Regions from separate parts of the Leuconostoc sp. C5 genome, predicted to be linked through region 3. Evidence: predicted binding sites of a transcription regulator. Region 3 holds the regulator's gene; each other region holds the start of a gene.
The links. Region 3 encodes LexA, which represses DNA repair genes until DNA is damaged. Its sites were predicted from a motif close to CNAACANNTGTTNG; they were not measured.
Positions count from the first base shown of each region.

Region 1: the regulator LexA is predicted to act here: its motif matches at 2,570-2,583, upstream of RHP56_RS03825 (DNA polymerase III subunit alpha).
Region 2: the regulator LexA is predicted to act here: its motif matches at 1,872-1,885, upstream of recA (recombinase RecA).
Region 4: the regulator LexA is predicted to act here: its motif matches at 3,375-3,388, upstream of parE (DNA topoisomerase IV subunit B).

Region 1 covers NZ_CP134351.1:746,818-752,100, reverse strand. The annotation lists gene RHP56_RS03825 (DNA polymerase III subunit alpha) at 1-2,555, opposite strand, end outside; gene RHP56_RS03820 (YjzD family protein) at 2,749-2,946, shown strand; gene pepT (peptidase T) at 2,999-4,234, opposite strand; gene RHP56_RS03810 (Nif3-like dinuclear metal center hexameric protein) at 4,279-5,064, opposite strand; gene RHP56_RS03805 (tRNA (adenine(22)-N(1))-methyltransferase) at 5,061-5,283, opposite strand, start outside.
Region 2 covers NZ_CP134351.1:550,993-556,275, forward strand. The annotation lists gene yfmH (EF-P 5-aminopentanol modification-associated protein YfmH) at 1-331, shown strand, start outside; gene RHP56_RS02875 (helix-turn-helix domain-containing protein) at 346-1,221, shown strand; gene pgsA (CDP-diacylglycerol--glycerol-3-phosphate 3-phosphatidyltransferase) at 1,232-1,813, shown strand; gene recA (recombinase RecA) at 1,953-3,110, shown strand; gene RHP56_RS02890 (response regulator transcription factor) at 3,193-3,885, shown strand; gene RHP56_RS02895 (phosphate ABC transporter substrate-binding protein) at 4,125-5,033, shown strand; gene RHP56_RS02900 (sensor histidine kinase) at 5,117-5,283, shown strand, end outside.
Region 3 covers NZ_CP134351.1:1,135,585-1,140,867, reverse strand. The annotation lists gene carB (carbamoyl-phosphate synthase large subunit) at 1-267, shown strand, start outside; gene pyrF (orotidine-5'-phosphate decarboxylase) at 312-1,007, shown strand; gene pyrE (orotate phosphoribosyltransferase) at 1,008-1,640, shown strand; gene lexA (transcriptional repressor LexA) at 1,680-2,318, opposite strand; gene RHP56_RS05745 (YneF family protein) at 2,568-2,804, shown strand; gene RHP56_RS05740 (lysophospholipid acyltransferase family protein) at 2,815-3,453, opposite strand; gene RHP56_RS05735 (tRNA1(Val) (adenine(37)-N6)-methyltransferase) at 3,513-4,277, shown strand; gene RHP56_RS05730 (GIY-YIG nuclease family protein) at 4,274-4,546, shown strand; gene rpsB (30S ribosomal protein S2) at 4,692-5,283, shown strand, end outside.
Region 4 covers NZ_CP134351.1:1,290,070-1,295,352, reverse strand. The annotation lists gene RHP56_RS06570 (RelA/SpoT family protein) at 1-2,015, shown strand, start outside; gene dtd (D-aminoacyl-tRNA deacylase) at 2,176-2,625, shown strand; gene plsY (glycerol-3-phosphate 1-O-acyltransferase PlsY) at 2,619-3,233, opposite strand; gene parE (DNA topoisomerase IV subunit B) at 3,410-5,283, shown strand, end outside.

The DNA of each region.
Region 1 (5,283 bases), 390 kb from region 3:
AACACTTCTCGTTTACGCATTTTATCTGGCAAACGTCTTACAAAGGACTGGATTGTTTGAAATGAACCATTATTCTGTCGCTCTTCCAATACACCAGTCACAAAGTCTGTACGAACACCACGGATATTATTCAAACCCATTTGTAATTGGTTTTCGATAGATGTCCAAAACTTATATGACTTGTTGACATCTGGCGCTAATACTACAATTCCGCGTATTTTGGCTTCAGAAACATATTGTTGCACTTTTTTCTGTTCACCCAGATTTGCATTTAATAGAGCTGTAAAAAAAGCAACTGGATAATGTGCCTTTAGATAGGCTAGCTCAAAAGCCAATTTACTATAAGCAACTGCGTGAGAACGATTAAAACCATAATTAGCGAATTCATCAATATAAGAAAAAATAAGTTCTGCTTGTTCTTGATCATGCCCATTTTTTAAAGCGCCTTTAATAAATTGTTCATGCAATTTCTGCATTTTGTCGACTTTTTTCTTCGACATGGCACTTCGTAAAACATCCGCCTCACCTAGCGTGAATCCAGCATATGATTCCGCAACTAGCATAACTTGCTCTTGATATACAATAATACCAAAAGTGGGCGCCAAAATAGATTTCAAACTAGGGTCTGGGATCGTCACTGCTTCTTTACCATGGCGTCGAGCGATAAACTTATCAATATTTTGTGCAGGACCAGGACGATAAAGCGCGTTAACAGCCACAATATGTTCAAAGGTGGCTGGCTTCAGCTTTCGCAACACATTTTTAATGCCTGCAGATTCAAATTGGAAAACCCCATTTGTGTCGCCTTTAGCAAATAATGCTAAGGTTTTGGCATCATCTAAAGCAATTTTGGTAATATCAAACCTTTCTGGTAGCTCTTTTTGAGCATAATAGAGTGCCTGGCTTAAAATGGCTAAATTTTGTAGTCCTAGAATATCAATTTTAAGTAACCCTAATTGTTCAACCGGATCTTTTTCAAATTGTGTTAATAAGCGTCCCTCCGTACCAGATTGCACAGGCAATGTTTGTACCAAAGGATTCGCACTAAGTACAATTCCTGCCGCATGTGTAGAGTAATTTTTTGGTAAGCCTTCAATTTTCAACGCCGTTTGTAATAATAATCTACCATTATCAATATCACGAAGGGCATTCTGTAATTGTGGTGCTTTAAGCGCATCATCAATGGACACCTTACGTCCATTTTTTCCTTCAGGTATACTAGCACTCAACTTGCTCAATGTCGGGGTTGGTAATCCAAACACCCTACCAACATCGCGTAGAGCTTGTTTAGAAGCTAAAGTACCAAATGTAATAATTTGACCAAAATTTCTTTTCCCGTACTTTTGATGAAGGTAGGTGAATAGTTCTTCACGTTTGCTTGGTGGCCAATCAATATCAATATCAGGCATTTGCACTCGCTCATCATTTAGAAAACGTTCAAATAGCAAGTTGAATTGCAAGGGATCTACATCGGTAATTTGTAAACTGTACGCAACCAAAGATCCAGCGACAGAGCCACGTCCTGGTCCAGTTTGAATGTGATTTTTATGTGCGAAGTTAACAATGTCCCAAACAATCAGGAAGTAATCGCTAAATCCTAACACTTCAATGGTTTTTAATTCGTGCTGCAATCTTTCTTCGTACAAGTTCAAACTCACATTATGTCCTTGCAATCGTTTTTTTAATCCACTGACAGCAATCGTTTCTAAAAACTGTGCGTTGGTCACGCCAGATGGTGTTTCAAAGGGTGGTAAAGCTGTATCTTTAAATTCAATGCTGACATTGCTTTTTGATACCAATAATTCGTTATTAATATAGGCTGTCTTTAGTATTTCTGTACCTTGGTATTCTTGCTGAACGACAGCTAAATCTCTTAAAATATGTGAGCCTTGTTGTTGAGCCAAAATTTTAATATCGTCCAATTTAACATTTGCATCAATTGCTTTTAAGACTTGAGTGGTGAAAGCATCATCTGAGTTAAGATAATCAATATCATCTAAAGCAATCATATGACCACCAGTACGTTCGCTAAATTGTGCTAACCTCTCTTGTATCTGCGGTGCCATTTGGGAATTAATACCAATAAAAGAATGGTGCTCGTCAACAAGGGTGACGAGTTGTTGCCAATAATTATTAACTTCCTCATACCCTGAAGAGATGAGCTGAACGAGCTCACTGTCAGTTGGAAAAACAATGTTTATACCGTCTAAGTGTTTAACCATTGTTTCCCACTGAAAATCTCCTTGACTAGTCATCTTGGCTGATGATAGCCACATTAGATTTTGGTAGCCTACTTGATTCTCAGCTAATAGTACGACTGGAAATAGCGTAGCAGTATTCACAAGTCCGTTGACCATTAATGTCAAGCCAAATAAAGGTTTAATCCCATGCTTTTTTGTTTGTCGAAACCAGTCTATCGCCCCGTACATTACATTAACATCAGCCAGTGCAATGGCTTCATAACCACGAGTCTTTGCTGTTTGGACAATTTGTTCAATTGTATTTGGATTTTTTAATAAGCTATAACTGCTTAAAATTTGAAGCGGTGCGTACATTTCAACTCCTTATACGAACATCCGTTTTCTTTAATTATACAGAAAAATCACAGAAAAGTCGTTAATTTTAACAAATATTAGGGTTCCGTAAAATCACAGATTAGACATTTTCTATTTTCTTGTTTAAATTCCCTTAAAAACTTGCCATTTGTGAAAAAAGGTGTATTATAATGACAGTAAAGAGGTAAAAATCATGAAATACATTATGGTAGCAATTTGGTCGGCAATATTTGGTGAGATTTTGGGTTATATTGTATCCCAATTGAATTCTAGTACTTATGATTTTGTTACTGTTGCTGTCATTGCTGTCATTGTTGGTGAAGTTGCGCTAGTTGCAATTCCAGCAATTTCAGGATCAGCTGCACCAAAAGAAGTTGCGTCTGAAGAATAAATCACAAGATCAAAAAAGAGCTCAGTTGAGCTCTTTTTTGTTTATCTAAAAGTTATTTTTCTTGTGCAAGTTTTACAATTTCTAAAATGACGTCTGTTGCCTGTTCCATGACAGTTGTAGAAACATATTCAAAACGGCCATGCATATTTTCGCCACCGGCAAAAATATTTGGTGTTGGTAGCCCTAGGAAAGTTATTTTTGAACCATCGGTACCGCCACGGACAGGCTCAATAATTGGTTTAATCTCTAAGTTATTCATCGCTTTTTCAGCCAAATTAACTGAACGCATATCATCTTTCAAGATTTCACCCATATTATAGTATTGATCTTTCAATACAACTTTAATACGCCTTTCCCCTAATTTCTGATTAAAGGCATCGGCAATATCTAATAATCTTTGCTTACGTTCTTCAAATATATTTCGATCATGATCACGAACAATATATCGCAGGGTTGCTTCTTCAGGATTACCGTCAACTGCTAGAAGATGCCAAAATCCTTCTGTTCCTTCAGTATTTTCTGGGCGATCATGGACAGGAAGTTGTTCATGGAAATCAAATGCTAGTTGAATGGCATTAACCATTGTATCTTTTGCAGTTCCTGGATGAACATTTCGTCCCTGAATTGTGATAACGGCGCTCGCAGCATTAAATGTCTCCCATTCAAGCTCGCCTAACGGTCCGCCATCCATTGTATAAGCGAAGTCAGCACCAAATGCTTCAACATCAAAATGATCGGCACCAATACCAATCTCTTCATCTGGTCCAAAAGCAAATCGCAAATTACCATGCTTGATCTCTGGATGTGCAATTAAATACTGAGCTGCCGTAATGATTTCAGCATCTCCAGCTTTATCATCAGCACCTAATAGTGTTGTACCATCAGTTGTAATTAGCGTATGTCCCGCATATTTTTTTAAGCTAGGAAATTCCTTAGTTGTCAATTCATAACCACTATTTCCCAACTTAATTGACGATTGGCCGTCGTAATTTTCAATAATTTGTGGGTTAATGTTCGCCCCATTAAAATCTGCAGTATCAACGTGTGCAATAAAGCCAATTGTGGGTACAGCACTGTCATCAATATTGCTTGATAATTCCGCAAATACATAACCATCCTTCATGGTGCGTACATTTTCAAAACCAATAGCTTTTAACTCCTCAGCTAAATCTGCCAAAAAAGCGACCTCTTTAGGTGATGACGGAACTGTTTCTGAGTTCTCATCAGATTGTGTATCTACCTTTACATACTTCAAAAAACGTTCTGTCAATTCAGGATACTTTGTCATATATTACTCCTTTTTGAGCATTTGCTCACTGTTTTAACCGTTAACTAAATATATTTGTATGGATCTGTATTAATTTTTGTAGCAACTACATCAACAGTGTCACCAAACCATTCTTTGACCTTATCAACCATTTTTTCGTTAGCAATAGCTTCCATATGATGATCAGGATCAATCACAATAAAATTTGAAGCCAAGATGTCATGCCCAACGTGATAGTAGACATCGGCTGTGACGTAGGCATCAGCTCCTGCTTGTTGCGCAACCCGCCACCAACGGCCACCATCTCCACCTAGCACAGCGATCTTTTGAATTGGCTTTGTCACATCTTTAGCAATAACACGCACTGCTTGAACATGAAACAAATCACGAATTTTCACAGCGTATTCTTGTACAGAAATTGGTTGCTCTAATTGTCCGATCCTGCCAAGACCAGTTTTCTTATCTACATTTGGTACTAAAGGCACTACATCTTGAATACCAAGTGCTTCGGCCAACCAATCATTCATGCCACCTTGTGCACTGTCCATATTAGTATGTGAAGCATAAACAACGATATGGTGTTGAATCAAATCTGCATACATTCGATTTTGAGGCTGTGATAAGTCTAGATTTTTCGCCGGGAAGAACATGACCTCATGGTGTGCCCATATAAAATTGACCTGATTATCAATTGCTTCTTGAACCACTTCTGGACGAACATCAAGGGCTGTCATTACTCGATGTACAGGCTGCTTAGGATCACCAATTTGCAGTCCCGTGGGGTCACCCTCCTCAGCTAATTGTTTCGGCGCAAAAAGTTCAATCTTGTCAATTAACTCTTGTGCAATCACTTGATAACCTCCTGAATTTGCTGATATTTTTTTTTCCAATCTTGATAAATGGGTGAATCAGCTTTTCCAGCAAATTCAAGATTTTCAAAAATTGTGTCGATACGATCCAATTCTTTCTGCCATTTAGCAACAAAAACTGACGTTTTTCTCTTTCGCAAGACAGGACCAAATTTTTTATCGAGGCTTGATAAACTTTGGGTGCCCTTTGTTGCAATCATA
Region 2 (5,283 bases), 580 kb from region 3:
AAAACATTATCAGTATGTGAGTTTTTTTGCGGAAACGGACGATTATGACATTCTGACGCAAGAAATTCAAAGTCAAATTGACGATTATCAAAATGTTTTAGAAAACCAACAAAATGCTTTTGAGTCACTACGAAGAGCTACAGTTGGCGAGGGGATCCAGAAATTGAATTCCTTAGAAAATATGGCTTTGCAAGGTGATGATGTCTTGTTTGGAACTAATCTTTTTGATAAGATAGAGTTGTTACAAGATTTAACATTTGATGACATTCTTGTAACAGCGGATAAAATATATCGAAATGCTACGTTGCAACGATTTGTGTTGCATAAGTAGTCTTGTGGGCTATTATGAATGAAACTTTAACAAATCAAATAGGCGAGCAACTTAAGGCTGCTCGCTTAGAAAAACAATTATCATTGGATGATATCCAAGAAATTACAAAAATCCAACGCCGGTATTTATCAGCTATTGAAGAAAACAATCTTAGCGTTTTACCTGGTGATTTTTACGTTCGTGCTTTTATTCGGCAATATGCATTAGCTGTTGGGTTACATCCCGATGAGTTATTAGGAGAAACAAAACCAATTTCTATGTCTCGAACTAGCGACTTGAGCCGGGCACACAGGGATAATGATGGTATTGTTCGTGCTGGGATAGATAATACCCCAACAGCAAGATCACGGTTGGCAAACTCTATGCCAACAATTGGTTTAGGGCTATTGATTCTTGTGGCTTTAATAGTTATTTGGTTTGTATTGACACACATAGGAACCAATTCTCAACAGACATCTAACGGCGGTAATATCTCTGTTTCTACTTCTGAGGTTTCCAAATCCTCTAGTAAATCATCAGCATCGAAGTCATCTGCTTCTAGTTCCAGTGAGGAATCCTCGACACTTGATTTAGGTACACCAGAAACAAATACAAGTTTGCAGACGACAATCTATAATTTGTCTAATGAAAATACTAAAAAGCATACAGTTGTTATAACAGCAAAGAACACAGGTACTTCAGTTAAGGTCAATGATGCTAGTAGTAACATTTTACTAAATGAAACATTGGCTAGTGGCAGTAAAACAGTAGAAATTCCATCGGGAACAACGGCATTTAATCTACAATTTTCTAATGTTAATAATGCTTCAGTTACAGTTGATGGACAAAATGTCGAAGTAAGTGGTGCAACAACATCATTTTGGAATGTGCTTTTTAATCTCAATAAATAAAGGATGTATCATGAATTTACCCAATAAACTAACTGTTTTCAGAATTATTTTAATTCCAGTATTTATTTTATTGCTGACAGTACCATATGCTTGGTCTAATATCAGCTTTTTAGGAGCAACCATGCCCGTTAATTGGTTGATTGCCGCTGTTGTATTTGCAATAGCCTCTGCAACTGACTTCTTGGACGGTCAGATAGCTCGTAGCCAGCATTTAGTTACCAATTTTGGAAAGTTTGCGGATCCTTTGGCTGACAAACTTTTGGTTATGACAGCGTTGATTTTCTTAACGAGCTTCAATGTTGTTCCAGCTTGGATGACTGCGGTTATCGTTATTCGAGAGTTAGCCGTTACAGGTTTACGTACACTAATTGTTGAAAACAATGGCAAGGTTTTGGCAGCACAGATGCCAGGAAAGATAAAAACATTTTCACAAATGTTTGCTATTTTCTTCTTATATATTCACAACGCGCCATTTTCCATTATTAATTTTCCTATTGGGGATGTCTTATTGTGGGTTGCTGTTATCTTTACAATTTATTCTGGTATCGATTATTTTTGGCAAAATAGAAATGTCTTTTCTGATGGTATGTAAGGAACTAAAAGCGCTTTTAGCGCTTTTTTCGTATAATCAAGAAGAAAGCAAACAGAAACGAACAAATGTTCGAAAAGCACTTGCTTTTGACTCGCGAAAAAGGTACACTAATCAAGTAAGATAAAAGGAGTTAGCCGCAATGGTAGCAAAGAAAACGACTAAAAAAGACGATCAAGCAAAGAAAGATGGTCGTCGAGCCGCGCTAGATGAAGCGCTAAAGAAAATTGAAAAGAACTTTGGGAAAGGTTCAGTGATGACGTTAGGAGATAACGCGCTAACGCAGATCGAAACGATCCCTTCTGGTTCTGTTAAAATTGATGTTGCTTTGGGTGTTGGTGGCTATCCCAAGGGGCGTATTATTGAAGTATACGGTCCAGAATCATCAGGTAAAACAACCATCGCACTTCATGCAGTTGCTGAAGTTCAAAAGCAAGGCGGAACGGCTGCCTATATTGATGCTGAAAATGCTTTGGACGTTAAATATGCTGAAGCCCTCGGCGTTAAAAAAGACGAATTACTTTTGTCACAACCGGATACAGGCGAACAGGGATTAGAAATTGCTGATGCTTTGGTACAATCAGGTGCCGTAGATATGATTGTTGTTGACTCAGTTGCTGCATTAGTACCTCGTGCCGAAATCGAAGGTGAAATGGGTGATGCGCACGTTGGATTGCAAGCTCGTTTAATGAGTCAAGCACTACGTAAGTTAGCAGGAACCCTGAACCGAACGGGAACAATTGCTATTTTCATCAATCAAATTCGTGAAAAAGTCGGCGTAATGTTTGGAAACCCAGAAACTACACCCGGTGGTCGTGCACTAAAGTTTTATTCGACAGTACGTTTAGAAGTCAGACGTTCAACACAAATTAAAGACGGTACTGATGTCACTGGTAATTTGACAAAAGTTAAAATTGTTAAAAACAAGGTGGCTCCACCATTCAAAGTTGCTGAAGTTGATATTATGTATGGCCATGGTATTTCACAAACTGGTGAAATTCTTGATCTCGCTGTTGATCAAGATATTATCGACAAAGCAGGTGCATGGTATGCTTACGAAGGTGAACGAATTGGTCAAGGGCGTGAGAAAGCTAAAGACTATTTGGATGATCCTGAGCATGCCGCATTGCGACAAGAACTATATGTCAAGGTGCGTCAAGCATATGGTATTGATTCTAATGCGAATGGTACTGCCGTTTCAAATACGGAGGCTCAAGCAGAAAAATCTGATGAGCAAATTAATCTGCCGGATTTGGATACAACGACTGATGATTCTTTAACGGACGAACCAATTGTATAAATTACGTAAATATTGAGAAAAACGTTAGGTCGTTTTTCTTTTTTTTGTTACAATGCAAGTATAGAAACGCATGGAGATAGACATGACTAAGATACTTGTTGTTGATGATGAAACGGCAATTGCAACGCTGCTGCAATACAATTTGCAACAGAATGGTTACGAAGTAACAGTTGCATCGGATGGTTTATCCGCTTATCAAAAGGCAAAAGAGCAACAATTCAATGCAATATTGTTGGATCTAATGCTGCCAGAAATGGATGGCATGACCGTTTTAAAGCAGTTACGTCAAGATAAAGTTAGCACACCAATAATTTTGGTGACTGCAAAAGGGGATGAGTTTGATCGTGTGCTTGGCTTAGAATTAGGTGCAGATGATTATATCACTAAGCCTTTCAGCCCTCGAGAAGTTGTAGCAAGACTAAAAGCTGTATTACGTCGTTCACAAGTTAGTACAGATACCAACAAAACGGACGAAATGGTTATTTCTATACAAGATTTGCTCATCAATGATAGCAAAAAAACAGTTATGAAAGAAAATATTGTTTTGTCCTTAACGCCACGGGAATATGATTTATTATTATATTTTGCACAGCGATTGGGACGTGTAATTGATCGTGAAACAATTTTGACGGCTGTGTGGGGATATGAATATACTGGCGAAAGCCGTATGGTAGATATGCATATCAGTAACTTACGAGATAAGATTGAGTCAAATCCAAAGGCGCCTAAAATATTGAAAACAGTTCGCGGATTTGGATATACTATGACGAATTAGTGTTTTCATAAGACATATGTGGCGTTATTATAGTAAATGGCAAACTGTAGACATAGCGTCGGAGGTGAGCCATTTTTGTTTTGTAAATTTTTCTTTACACGCATTTACAAGAATGCGACCAAATTGTGGCGTGTTTCATAACATAACTCCCGTAATATATAAGTTGTAAACAAGGAGCGGCACCCAAGAGCCTCTACTACAACCTTGTTTCACTACATATTTCTAAGGGAGAAATCTTCATGAACAAAAAGATTGTAGGAATTATTGGTGGTATAGTGGTCATTGCGGCTGGAATAGCCTTGTATACTTCTGCTAATGATAAGTCCAGCGATAATAAAACAAGTACGACGTCATCTTCTAATGTTAGTGGAAAAGTGTTATCGTTAGGATCAACAGCATTACAGCCTTTAGCAGAGCAAGTTGCTAAGTCATTCCAAGAGAAAAATCCTAATGTAACAATTACAGTGCAAGGTGGTGGATCGGGTGCCGGGTTAAGTCAAGTATCTGATGGATCAGCACAAATTGGTAATTCAGATGTGTTTGCTGAAGAAAAAGATGGTATTGACGCCACTAAACTAGTGGATCATAAAGTAGCTGTGGTTGGTATTGCGCCAGTTGTGAATAGTGATGTGCAGATCACGAGTTTAACAAAAGAACAGTTGCGTAATATTTTTACTGGTAAGGTAACAAATTGGAAAGAAGTTGGTGGTAACGATGAAAAAATTGTCGTTATCAATCGTGCAACTGGGTCAGGAACACGGGCTGTTTTTGAAAAAAATATCTTGGACGGTCAGGATGCTGTACAAGCGACCGAACAAGATTCCAATGGCACGGTGCAAAAGATTGTCAAAACAACACCAGGATCGATTTCGTACCTGGCATTTGCTTACCTCGACTCTGACGGTATTAAGGCACTGGACTTAAATAAAGTTCATCCTAATAAAAAAAATGTTGAAGATAATTCATGGCCAATTTGGGCTTACGAACACATGTACACTAAGGGGAAGCCAACTGGGGCTACTAAGTCATTCTTAGAGTACTTCACGACCAAAGAGGTTCAAAAAAATATTGTACCTAAGCTAGGATACATTGGATTAACAGATATGAAAGTCACTCGCGATGCAAGTGGTAAAGTGACAGATAAATAAGTATATTTGATAAGGACAAGCAGAGTGCTTGTTTTTTTGTGCGTTACCGTTATGCAAATTCAAAACCATGATAGAATAAACTTATGAAGAAAAGAATTGGCAAAATAACCAGTATATATAGTCTAAATATTTTATTATTATTTATAGTAACTCGAGTGATCCACGTGTCTCATAATCAGCTCTACATATTAGTTATTATATTTTTTGTTGTAGCTAATTTTGAAGTATGGTTTTTAAATTTTTGGCAAAA
Region 3 (5,283 bases):
GCTTACTTGTCAGACAATGACTTGCCTGTGGAAGTACTCGATAAAATTTCGGAATCAGATAATAATGCGGTTGCAGCACTGCGTCAACAAAAAGTGCAGGTTGTTATTAACACAACTCAAGCAGATGACCGTGCTGAAAGCGATGGCCGCTTGATTAGAAATGCTGCGATTGAAAATGCCGTGCCTTTGTTTACTGCCTTAGACACAGTTAGTGCCTTCTTAGAAGTATTAGAGTCGCGCAGTTTTACAGTGAAAGAAATGCACTAAACTTTTTCAAATAAGCTTCGGCTTATGTACATAGGAGGATCATAATGACAGAACAGCCAGTTTTTATTGCTTTGGACTTTCCTGATGCAACTACTACTTACAAATTTTTGAAGCCTTTTTCAGATTTAGTAGAAAAGCCAGCATTGAAAGTTGGTATGGAACTTTTTTATCGTACGGGACCAGAGTTCATCACAGAACTACGTGCATTGGGCTATACGATTTTCTTAGATTTAAAACTTTACGATATTCCAAACACTGTTGGTCGTGCAGTCGCTAATATATCAAAACTAGATGTACAATATTTAACTCTGCATGCAGCTGGAGGGAAAAAAATGCTAGAAGCAGCTGTTGCCAATAAAAGTGAAGCGTTAAAATTACTTGCAGTGACGCAGCTAACTTCTTTTTCTGAAGCTGAGATACAAGAGATACAATTAACCACAGCAACTATTGAAGAAAGTGTTGCACATTTGGCTGAGCTTGCTTACTCGGTGGGCATAGACGGGACAATTAGTTCACCCTTAGAGGCTAGTTTAATTAAGTCACACACGAATGATCGATTTTTACGTATCACACCTGGTATTCGTTTAGCTGGTGATGAAGCTGGAGATCAAGTGCGTGTGACTACGCCAGGGGAAGCCAAGAAGTTGAATTCAACTGGATTAGTTGTTGGTCGATCAATTACACAATCGACCAACCCAGTGGCTGCATATCAACGTGTTGTCAATGAATGGAGAAAATAAATGACAGACTATAAACAACAAGTAGCTAATGATTTACTTGAAATTGGTGCCGTAAAATTTTCGCCAGAAGAACCTTTCACGTGGGCCTCGGGTATTAAGAGTCCAATATATACAGATAATCGGATGACCATTGGTTTCCCTTCGGTACGTCAAAATATATACAAAGGGCTGTCTGAACTAATAAAAAAAGAATATAGTGACGTTGAGATTATTGGTGGAGTGGCTACTGCAGGTATTCCACATTCAGCTTGGGTAGCTGAAGAATTAAATAAACCAATGGTCTATGTACGTTCAAAACCCAAAGATCACGGGGCAGGTCGTCAAACGGAAGGTGCATTGGTAAAAAATCGTAAAGTCGTTCTGATTGATGATTTGATATCAACAGGTGGGTCTGTGTTGGCCGCAGTAAATGCGGTGCGTAAGGAGGGAGCAAGTGTCCTTGGTGTTGTTTCCATATTTTCTTATGAATTACCAGCTGGTAAAAAAAATTTTGCTGAAGCAGGACTAACATTTAACTCACTGACAACATATTCACAACTAATTGAAACAGCCGTTAAGCGTGGGGATCTCGATAAATCACAAGTTGAAACCTTACAAAACTGGAAGGAAAATCCAAATGCTTGGCAAGCATAATAAAAAGGCTCATCAGAGATGAGCCTTTTTATTTGGTTTTTAATAAATAGCGTCGCGATACAGTCCGATTACTTTTCCTAAAATAGAGACTTTTTGCAAAATAATTGGCGCCATGCTGTTATTTTCAGGTTGTAAGCGATAATGATCGGCTTCACGGAAAAAACGCTTAACTGTCGCTTCATTGTTATCATTCATTGCGACAACAACATCACCATTATCAGCATTCTCTTGCTTACGTACGATAACTTTGTCTCCATCTAGAATGCCAATGTTAACCATTGAATCACCATGAACATTAAGCATGAATAGGTCACCATCAAATTGCATTAAATTATCTGGGATAGGGAAAAATTCAGTTGCTTCTTCTTCTACTGCCAAAATTGGTGTACCCGCTGTAACCATTCCAAGTACCGGAATTTTTCCGGGTGTGGTTGAAATCCCAAGCATCTCTAAACCAATATCGGTTACTTCAATCGCACGAGCTCTTGGTTTAGAAGCATCTTTTAAAAGATAACCTTTTTTTACCAGACGTTCGATGTGACCGTGAATAGTTGAAGAAGATGATAATCCAACAGCTTCACCAATTTCTCGGACGGTTGGTGGGTAACCATTTTCTGATTGTGCTTCATGAATAAATCGAAGCACTTGAATTTGTTTGCTTTCTTGTGTAATTGCCATGATGGGTTTCCTACTTGTTAAATTTACTATCATCAGTATAACGGAAAAACACGAACAAATCAAACGTTTGTTCGTTATTTTTTTAAAAATTCAACCTAATATTAAATAAATAATAAAAAATTCGTGTTATTTATTTTTATAACGAACAAAATGGTTCATATTGAAAACGTTAACTCTGCAAGTTATTATAGCACGCCTTTGCTGGCTGTGCTATAATAATTATCAGACATTTTAGTAAGGAGAATATGCATGATTAGCACATGGCTAGCAATTTTGATTGCAGTGTTAACTTTAATTATTGGTTTGGTCGGTGGCTTTTTCTTGGCACGTAACTCAATGAAGAGTTATCTTGCAAAAAACCCACCTATTTCAGAAGAAATGATGAAATCAATGATGATGTCAATGGGACAAAAACCATCTCAAAAGAAATTGAACCAAATGATGGCTCAGATGAAGCAACAAAGTGCCAATTCGCAAAAAAAATAAGCCAATCGGCTTATTTTTTTTCTGAACGTTTTGGATCTACATATTTCCAAGTTGGGTCAATCTCAGCATCTAATTCTTGGAAAGCTGCTTGCATCTGCTCAGTATATTTAGCAATATTTTCCTTGTTCAATCGGTCTTTACGATCAATAATAATTGGCTCACCAAAATTAACTGTGGTATTATTACGTTTGAAAAGTTGACTGAACTTAACAGGGCCTTGATATACAGCTGGTACGATTGCCTTTCCAGCCATTCGTGCAATTAGAATGGAACCTGATTTTAAATCATCACTGTGTCTAGAACCAGAAGGAAACATTATTAAAGAGCGCTTGCCATCTTTTAATTCGCGTACAGGTATTTTGATGACGCTTGGGCCAACATTTTCACGATCAACTGGGAATGCGCCGGCTGATTTGATTAACCATGCAAGTGGCTTGAATTTAAATAATTCAATTTTTGCCATGAAAATAAAGTGTTTTGGGTAGGCTGCCACAGCATACCATACTGGATCCCACCAAGTGCGGTGTGGACCAACTAGCACATAGTTATCGTTTTGGGGTATTCTGTCGCGATTCATGTATTTAATGCGGCCAGTAACTGCCCATATTAAAGCAACAGCAATGCCGCGTAAAAAATCATAGAATTTCATATTTATTTACCTCATAAATTAATCATTTCAATTTTACAGATAAACAGAAAGAAACGCAAATGACACAACCATTTCTTAAAGCAAATGAACGTATTGATGGACTTCCATCACAAAATATTAATATCATCCAGAATCCAGACATGTTTTCATATTCCTTAGACGCGATTTTATTAGCACATTTTGCTGATGTAAAAGGAAAAGGTAAAGGGTTATCTGTTGATTTGGGATCAGGTACTGGCGCGGTTGGGCTTTTTTACGCTCCAAAAGTGACTGGGGAAATAAAGTTAGTCGAGATACAACCAGAATTAGCTGAAATGGCACAACGTAGCATTGAACTGAACAATTTACATGAACGTGTTTCAGTCGTTCAGGCTGACATGAAAGATATATTTAATGAAATTAAACCTGGATCTGTTGAAACTGTTCTGACTAATCCACCTTATTTTCCCTTAACTGAGACTACCAAGACTAATATAGATAAACATTATGAAATTGCGCGCCACGAGTTGATGATTAACTTACCTGAACTGGCCCAAATTGCCAATAAACTGCTGAAAAATAATGGTAAGGTCTATATGGTACACCGGCCGGAAAGGCTAGCAGATATATTTGCAGCGTTTGCTGCACGAAAGCTTATGATTAAAAGAGTTCAATTTGTTTATGGAAAGGCAAACCGCGAAGCCAATATGGTTTTAATAGAAGCCATTAAATCTGGCCGACCAGGTGGCGTGCGCATTATGCCACCCCTTATCGCCTATACTGATGACAATGACTATACATCAGAGGTTCACGACATCCTTTATGGTAAAGCGTGGCATGAATGAAGTATTATTATTTTTATGTTTTATATACAGCGGATGGTTATTTTTATGGTGGATTCACGGATAACGTACAACGTCGTCTAGCGACACATGAGTCTGGTAAAGGGGCTAAGTTTACCCGCGTAAAGTCGCGGCATCCATTAAAATTGATTCACTATGAAGAGTTCCAGACAAAGAGCGAAGCGTTAAAAGCAGAGGCAAATTTTAAGAAATTAACACGAATTAACAAGGAAAAGTATTTATTAGTACACCACGTAATCAAAATTTGGTAATATGCTTGTCAAGGAACCAAAAATAATGTAAAATGTAATATGTTGTGAAAAGCAGCAAATACACACGATAAATGAGAACACGTAGGTGCAGAAATGTCAGCGTGAACAACGAATTTGTCGGCGGAAAAACCTAGGAGGCCATATCATGGCAGTTATTTCAATGAAAGAACTCCTCGAAGCAGGAGTACACTTCGGTCACCAAACACGTCGTTGGGACCCAAAGATGGACGAATATATCTTTACAGAACGTAATGGTATTCACATCATCGATTTACAAAAGACAGTTAAGTTAGTTGACGAAGCTTATAACTTTATTCGTAACGCTTCTACTGATGGCGCTAACGTATTATTCGTTGGTACAAAGAAACAAGCTTCTGATGCGATTGCTGAAGAAGCAACACGTGCTGGCCAATACTATATCAACCATCGTTGGTTGGGTGGTACATTGACAAACTGGAACACTATCAAGACACGTATCCAACGTTTGAAGGATTTGCAAACAATGGCCGAAGACGGTACATTTGAGCAATTGCCTAAAAAAGAAGTTGTTTTGTTGAACAAGCAACGTGAAAAGTTGGAAAAGTTCTTAGGTGGTATTCAAGACATGCCTGGCTTGCCAGATGTATTGTTTGTTGTTGATCCAAAGAAGGAAGAAATTGCCGTCAAGGAAGCAAACATGTTGAATATCCCAGTTGTAGCTATGATCGATACAAATGCTAACCCAGATGTAGTCGATG
Region 4 (5,283 bases), 150 kb from region 3:
ATCTTCATGATGTTGTTGAGGATACGACGGCTACGTTACAGGATGTTCGAGATAATTTTGGAGAAACAATTGCCCAAATTATTGATGGTGTAACGAAAATTAGTAAAATTCAATATCAAAGTTCACAAGAACAGCTTGCAGAAAACCATCGTAAGTTGCTTTTAGCTATGTCAAAAGATATACGTGTGATTATTGTTAAGTTAGCCGACCGTTTGCACAATATGCGCACTTTAGGCGCTTTACGGGAAGAAAAACAAAAGCGCATTGCAAAAGAAACATTGGAAATCTACGCGCCACTGGCTGACCGCCTTGGTATTAGTACGATTAAGTGGGAACTTGAAGACTTATCCTTAAGTTATATTGATCCCGAGCAATATTATCATATTGCTTCACTGATGAATATGAAGCGCGAAGAACGAATTAGCTACGTACAGGAAGCAGTAGAGCAGATTAATGGTGCGATAAAAGATCTTGAATTAAGTCATGTTGATGTGTATGGTCGTCCAAAGCATATTTACTCAATTTATCGAAAAATGGTGGATAAGCATAAGGCTTTTGAAGAAATTTATGATTTATTGGCTGTTCGTGTATTAACGGATTCGATTCCGGACACTTATGCTGTATTAGGAGCAATACACTCAAAATGGACACCGATTCCTGGCCGTTTTAAAGATTATATTGCATTGCCAAAAGCGAACGGATATCAAAGTTTACATACCACAGTTATTGGTCCTGACGGACGTCCATTGGAAGTGCAAATTCGTACGCATCATATGCATGAAGTGGCTGAATATGGAGTAGCTGCACATTGGGCATATAAAAAAAATCGGGGCTCAAATAAAGAGGCAAATGTCGATGATAACAGTCAGCAAGCCTTAAATGTCATCCAAGGCATATTAGAACTGCAAGAAAATGCCAAAAATGCCGAAGACTTTATGGATGGTGTAACGGGTGATTTGTTTTCTGATCGTGTTTATGCGTTTACACCTCGTGGTGATGTGTTCGAACTGGCTAAAGGTGCCGGACCGTTGGATATGGCGTTTTCAATCCATACAAATATTGGGATTAAAACAACTGGTGCAAAAATAAATGGTCGAATCGTACCACTGGATTATAAAATAAAAACCGGTGATATTATAGAAATTATCACTTCTGCTAATGCTAAACCAAGCCGTGACTGGTTAGAGATTGTTTCGACACGCCGAGCACGAAACAAAATTAAGCAGTATTTTAAGCAGTTGGATAGAGAAGACAACATCGCCGCAGCGCGTGAATTGTTAGCTAAAAACCTAAGAGACAATAATTTCAATCCTGCTGAGATTCTGACGCCAGAAAATATTCAAGAAACCGCAGATAAGATGCACTATCATACGCCAGATGATATGTTGGCAGCAATAGGATTTGGCGATATTGCTGTACCTGGTGTGGCTAATAAATTAACCGAAAAGATACGAGAGGCTAATGAGGAAGCTGCTACAGCAGAATTACAGCGTGAAATGCTGGAGGAGGGCCACGAAATCACTCGTGATGAAACAGCTTTCACCAAACGACAAAAATCAACGGCTGATGATATTGTTATTGCAGGAGTGGATAATTTATTAGTACGTTTAGGTCGATGTTGTACACCAGTTCCAGGAGACGATGTTAAAGGTTATATCACGAAGGGACGTGGTATTTCTGTTCATCGTGTGGGGTGCCCAAATATTCGAGCCGCTCAACTTCAAGGACAACGTCTTGTGGATGTACAGTGGGAAGATGAAAATGGCTCAAAACCTAATTATGATGCTGATTTGACTGTTCATGGTGAAAATCGCGGTGGATTGCTAAACGATGTACTTCGTAGTGTTAATGGACGAACGCGCTATGTTAATTCTGTTAACGGTCATGTGACAAAAAACGGGATGGCGCAAGTTTCTCTATCAATAGGTGTCAAAAATTCAGAACAGCTGACAGCAATTATGGATTCTCTAAACAATCTACCAGCAGTATACGATGTGGAACGCACATTTCATTAAAATATGTCAAAATATGTTGATAAGCCTCAAATAAAACAATTTTGAGGCTTTTTATGATAAAAATTGTGTCAAAACTGGAAGACGTTTGAAAGTTCTTGATACGATATCGTTTTTCACGTATGATGTTAGCAAGTAAATGTATTTTTAGAATGGAGATAGCATGAAAGTTGTATTGCAACGCGTAAGCAAAGCTAGTGTTAAAATTGACGACCAAGTAAAAGGAGCAATTAACAAAGGATATGTATTGTTAGTTGGCGTTGCTGACGGTGACGATCAAGTAGATATAGATTATTTAGTTCGGAAAATACATAATTTACGAATTTTTGAAGATGAAAGTGGCCGTATGAATCGTAGTATCGAAGACGTTTCTGGTGCTATTTTATCTATCTCACAATTTACGTTGTTTGCTGATACTAAAAAAGGAAATCGTCCAAGTTTTACCAAGGCAGGGGCACCAGAATTTGCGACTGTTATGTATGATCAATTCAATGCGACATTAAGGGAAAGTGGATTACAGGTTGAAACTGGAGAATTTGGAGCGGATATGCAAGTTAGCTTAACAAACGATGGACCGGTGACAATTTTATTCGATACAAAAAGCGCTCATTGAGCGCTTTTCTTGTGGTTATAATACCAGCCAAATGGTATAGTACTTTCTGTACCATTTCTGATTCGGGAAATATTTGTACGATGGCGGTAGAAAACAAAAATTGTTAATATGGTAGCAACTATCGTTAGTATCCAATCATGATAGTATAGTGATATTAGGACGGCGCATGAGAAACTAATCATAGAGCTCAGAGATACCATTGAACTAATTGACAATAAAATAACGAAAATACTAATAATGATGATGAAAAATATGGGATTATAGGCAAGTAATACACCAGCTGAAGTAGCAACTGCTTTACCACCTTTAAAGCCAATCCAGATGGAGAACGTGTGCCCCAGTATGGCACCAATACCCACTAACATTGGATTAATGCTACTATGGAACAATAAGGGAAGCAAGCCTGCTGCCGTACCTTTAAGCATATCAAGTGCCAGCACAGTTATGCCAGCTCGGATACCCAAAACACGGAATGAATTGGTAGTACCAATGTTACCTGACCCCTCATCGCGAATATCTTTATGGTAAAAGATTTTACCTACCCAAAATCCTGGGACTAGAGATCCGATCAAGTAAGAGAGTATAAACATTAATATAGTAGTAAACATAAAAAACCCCTTTAATATAAAAGCAAGTACAAGTTTACCATATATTTAAGTAGTATATGGCATAACTTATTGAAAATAAAATATTGACACTTGTCAGAAACAAGATTTTCATCTATGATAAAATAGATTGACATTAGCGCACGAACACTGGTTCGTGTATCGAAGGATAGATTAATATGCCAGAAAAAAATCATTATGATTCAGATTCAATAAAAATTTTAGAAGGACTTGAGGCCGTTCGTAAACGTCCAGGAATGTATATCGGTTCAACAGATGGTCGTGGTTTGCACCACTTGGTCTATGAAATCGTTGACAATGCTGTCGATGAAGCACTTGGTGGCTATGGAAATGAAATTCGCGTTACGATACATGATAATAACGCTATCACCGTACAAGACTTTGGCCGTGGGATGCCAATTGGCATGCATGAGTCTGGTAAGCCCACACCAGAAGTTATTTTAACAGTTTTACATGCCGGCGGAAAGTTTGGGCAGGGTGGCTATGCGACTTCCGGTGGGTTACACGGTGTTGGTTCTTCTGTTGTTAATGCATTGTCGGAGAGCTTAACGGTAACCATTGTTCGCGAAGGCCATAAGTGGCAAGAAGAATTCGTGAATGGTGGTAATCCAGTTGGTACCTTACGAGATTTAGGTAAAACTAAGGAACCAACAGGGACAACGGTTACTTTCAAGCCAGATGCGACAATTTTTAGTGCTACGGTTTATAAATTTGATATTTTAGCAGAACGTTTGCGTGAATCGTCATTCTTAATGAGTGGTGTTAAGTTTACGTTAACCGACGAAAGAGTTGATCCAGTTCGTGTTGAAGAATATCATTATGAAAAAGGTCTTGAAGCGTTTGTTGGTTTTCTGAATGAAGACAAAGAAACTATCGGACCAGTTATGACCTTTGAGGGTGAACAAGAGAGTATTGTTGTTGATGTTGCAGCGCAGTACAATGATGGTTACTCTGAAACACTTCTTTCATTTGTTAACAATGTCCGTACACAGGATGGTGGAACCCACGAAGTCGGTTTCCGAACTGCGTGGACAAAGGCTTTTAATGAATATGCACGAAAAGTGAACTTACTAAAAGATAAAGATAAAAACTTAGAAGGCACGGATGTCCGTGAAGGATTATCAGCTGTTATTTCATTGCGTGTTCCAGAACAGTTTTTGCAGTTTGAAGGACAGACCAAAGATAAACTAGGAACGCCAGAGGCACGTGGTATTGTTGACTCTGTGGTTAATGAAACTCTTGGACGCTTCTTAATGGAAAATGGTGACTTCGGACAAAACTTAATCCGTAAGGCACTTCGCGCGCGCGAAGCTCGAGAAGCAGCTCGTCGCGCCCGCGACGAAAGTCGCACTGGTAAAACTAAAGGGGCGAAAGATCGTCTGCTTTCCGGGAAGTTAGCACCTGCCCAATCTAAAAATGCTGATAAAAATGAGCTCTTTCTAGTCGAGGGTGATTCAGCTGGGGGCTCTGCAAAGCAAGGTCGTGACCGTAAGTTCCAAGCCATTTTGCCGCTACGTGGAAAAGTACTAAACACTGAAAAAGCTAAGTTAGCAGATATTTTAAAAAACGAAGAAATATCAACATTGATTTATGCCATTGGTGGCGGTGTTGGAACTGATTTTAAAGTTGAAGATGCTTCATTTAACAAAATTATCATTATGACAGATGCCGATGATGATGGCGCGCACATTCAAACCCTACTACTAACATTCTTTTATAAGTATATGCGGCCATTAATTGAAGCTGGGCGTGTCTACATAGCCTTACCACCATTATACCGCGTCAAGTACTCTTCCAAGAAAATAGAAGATCAATTTGCTTGGACTAATGATGAGTTAGAATCAATTACCAGTCAGAGTGATGCACGTTATGAATTAACACGGTTCAAGGGACTTGGTGAGATGAATGCGCCATTATTATGGGAAACGACAATGGATCCCGAATCAAGAACATTAATACGTGTTAAAATTGATGACGCTGTGTTAGCTGAAAAACGTGTCACTACATTGATGGGTGATAAAGTTGATCCGCG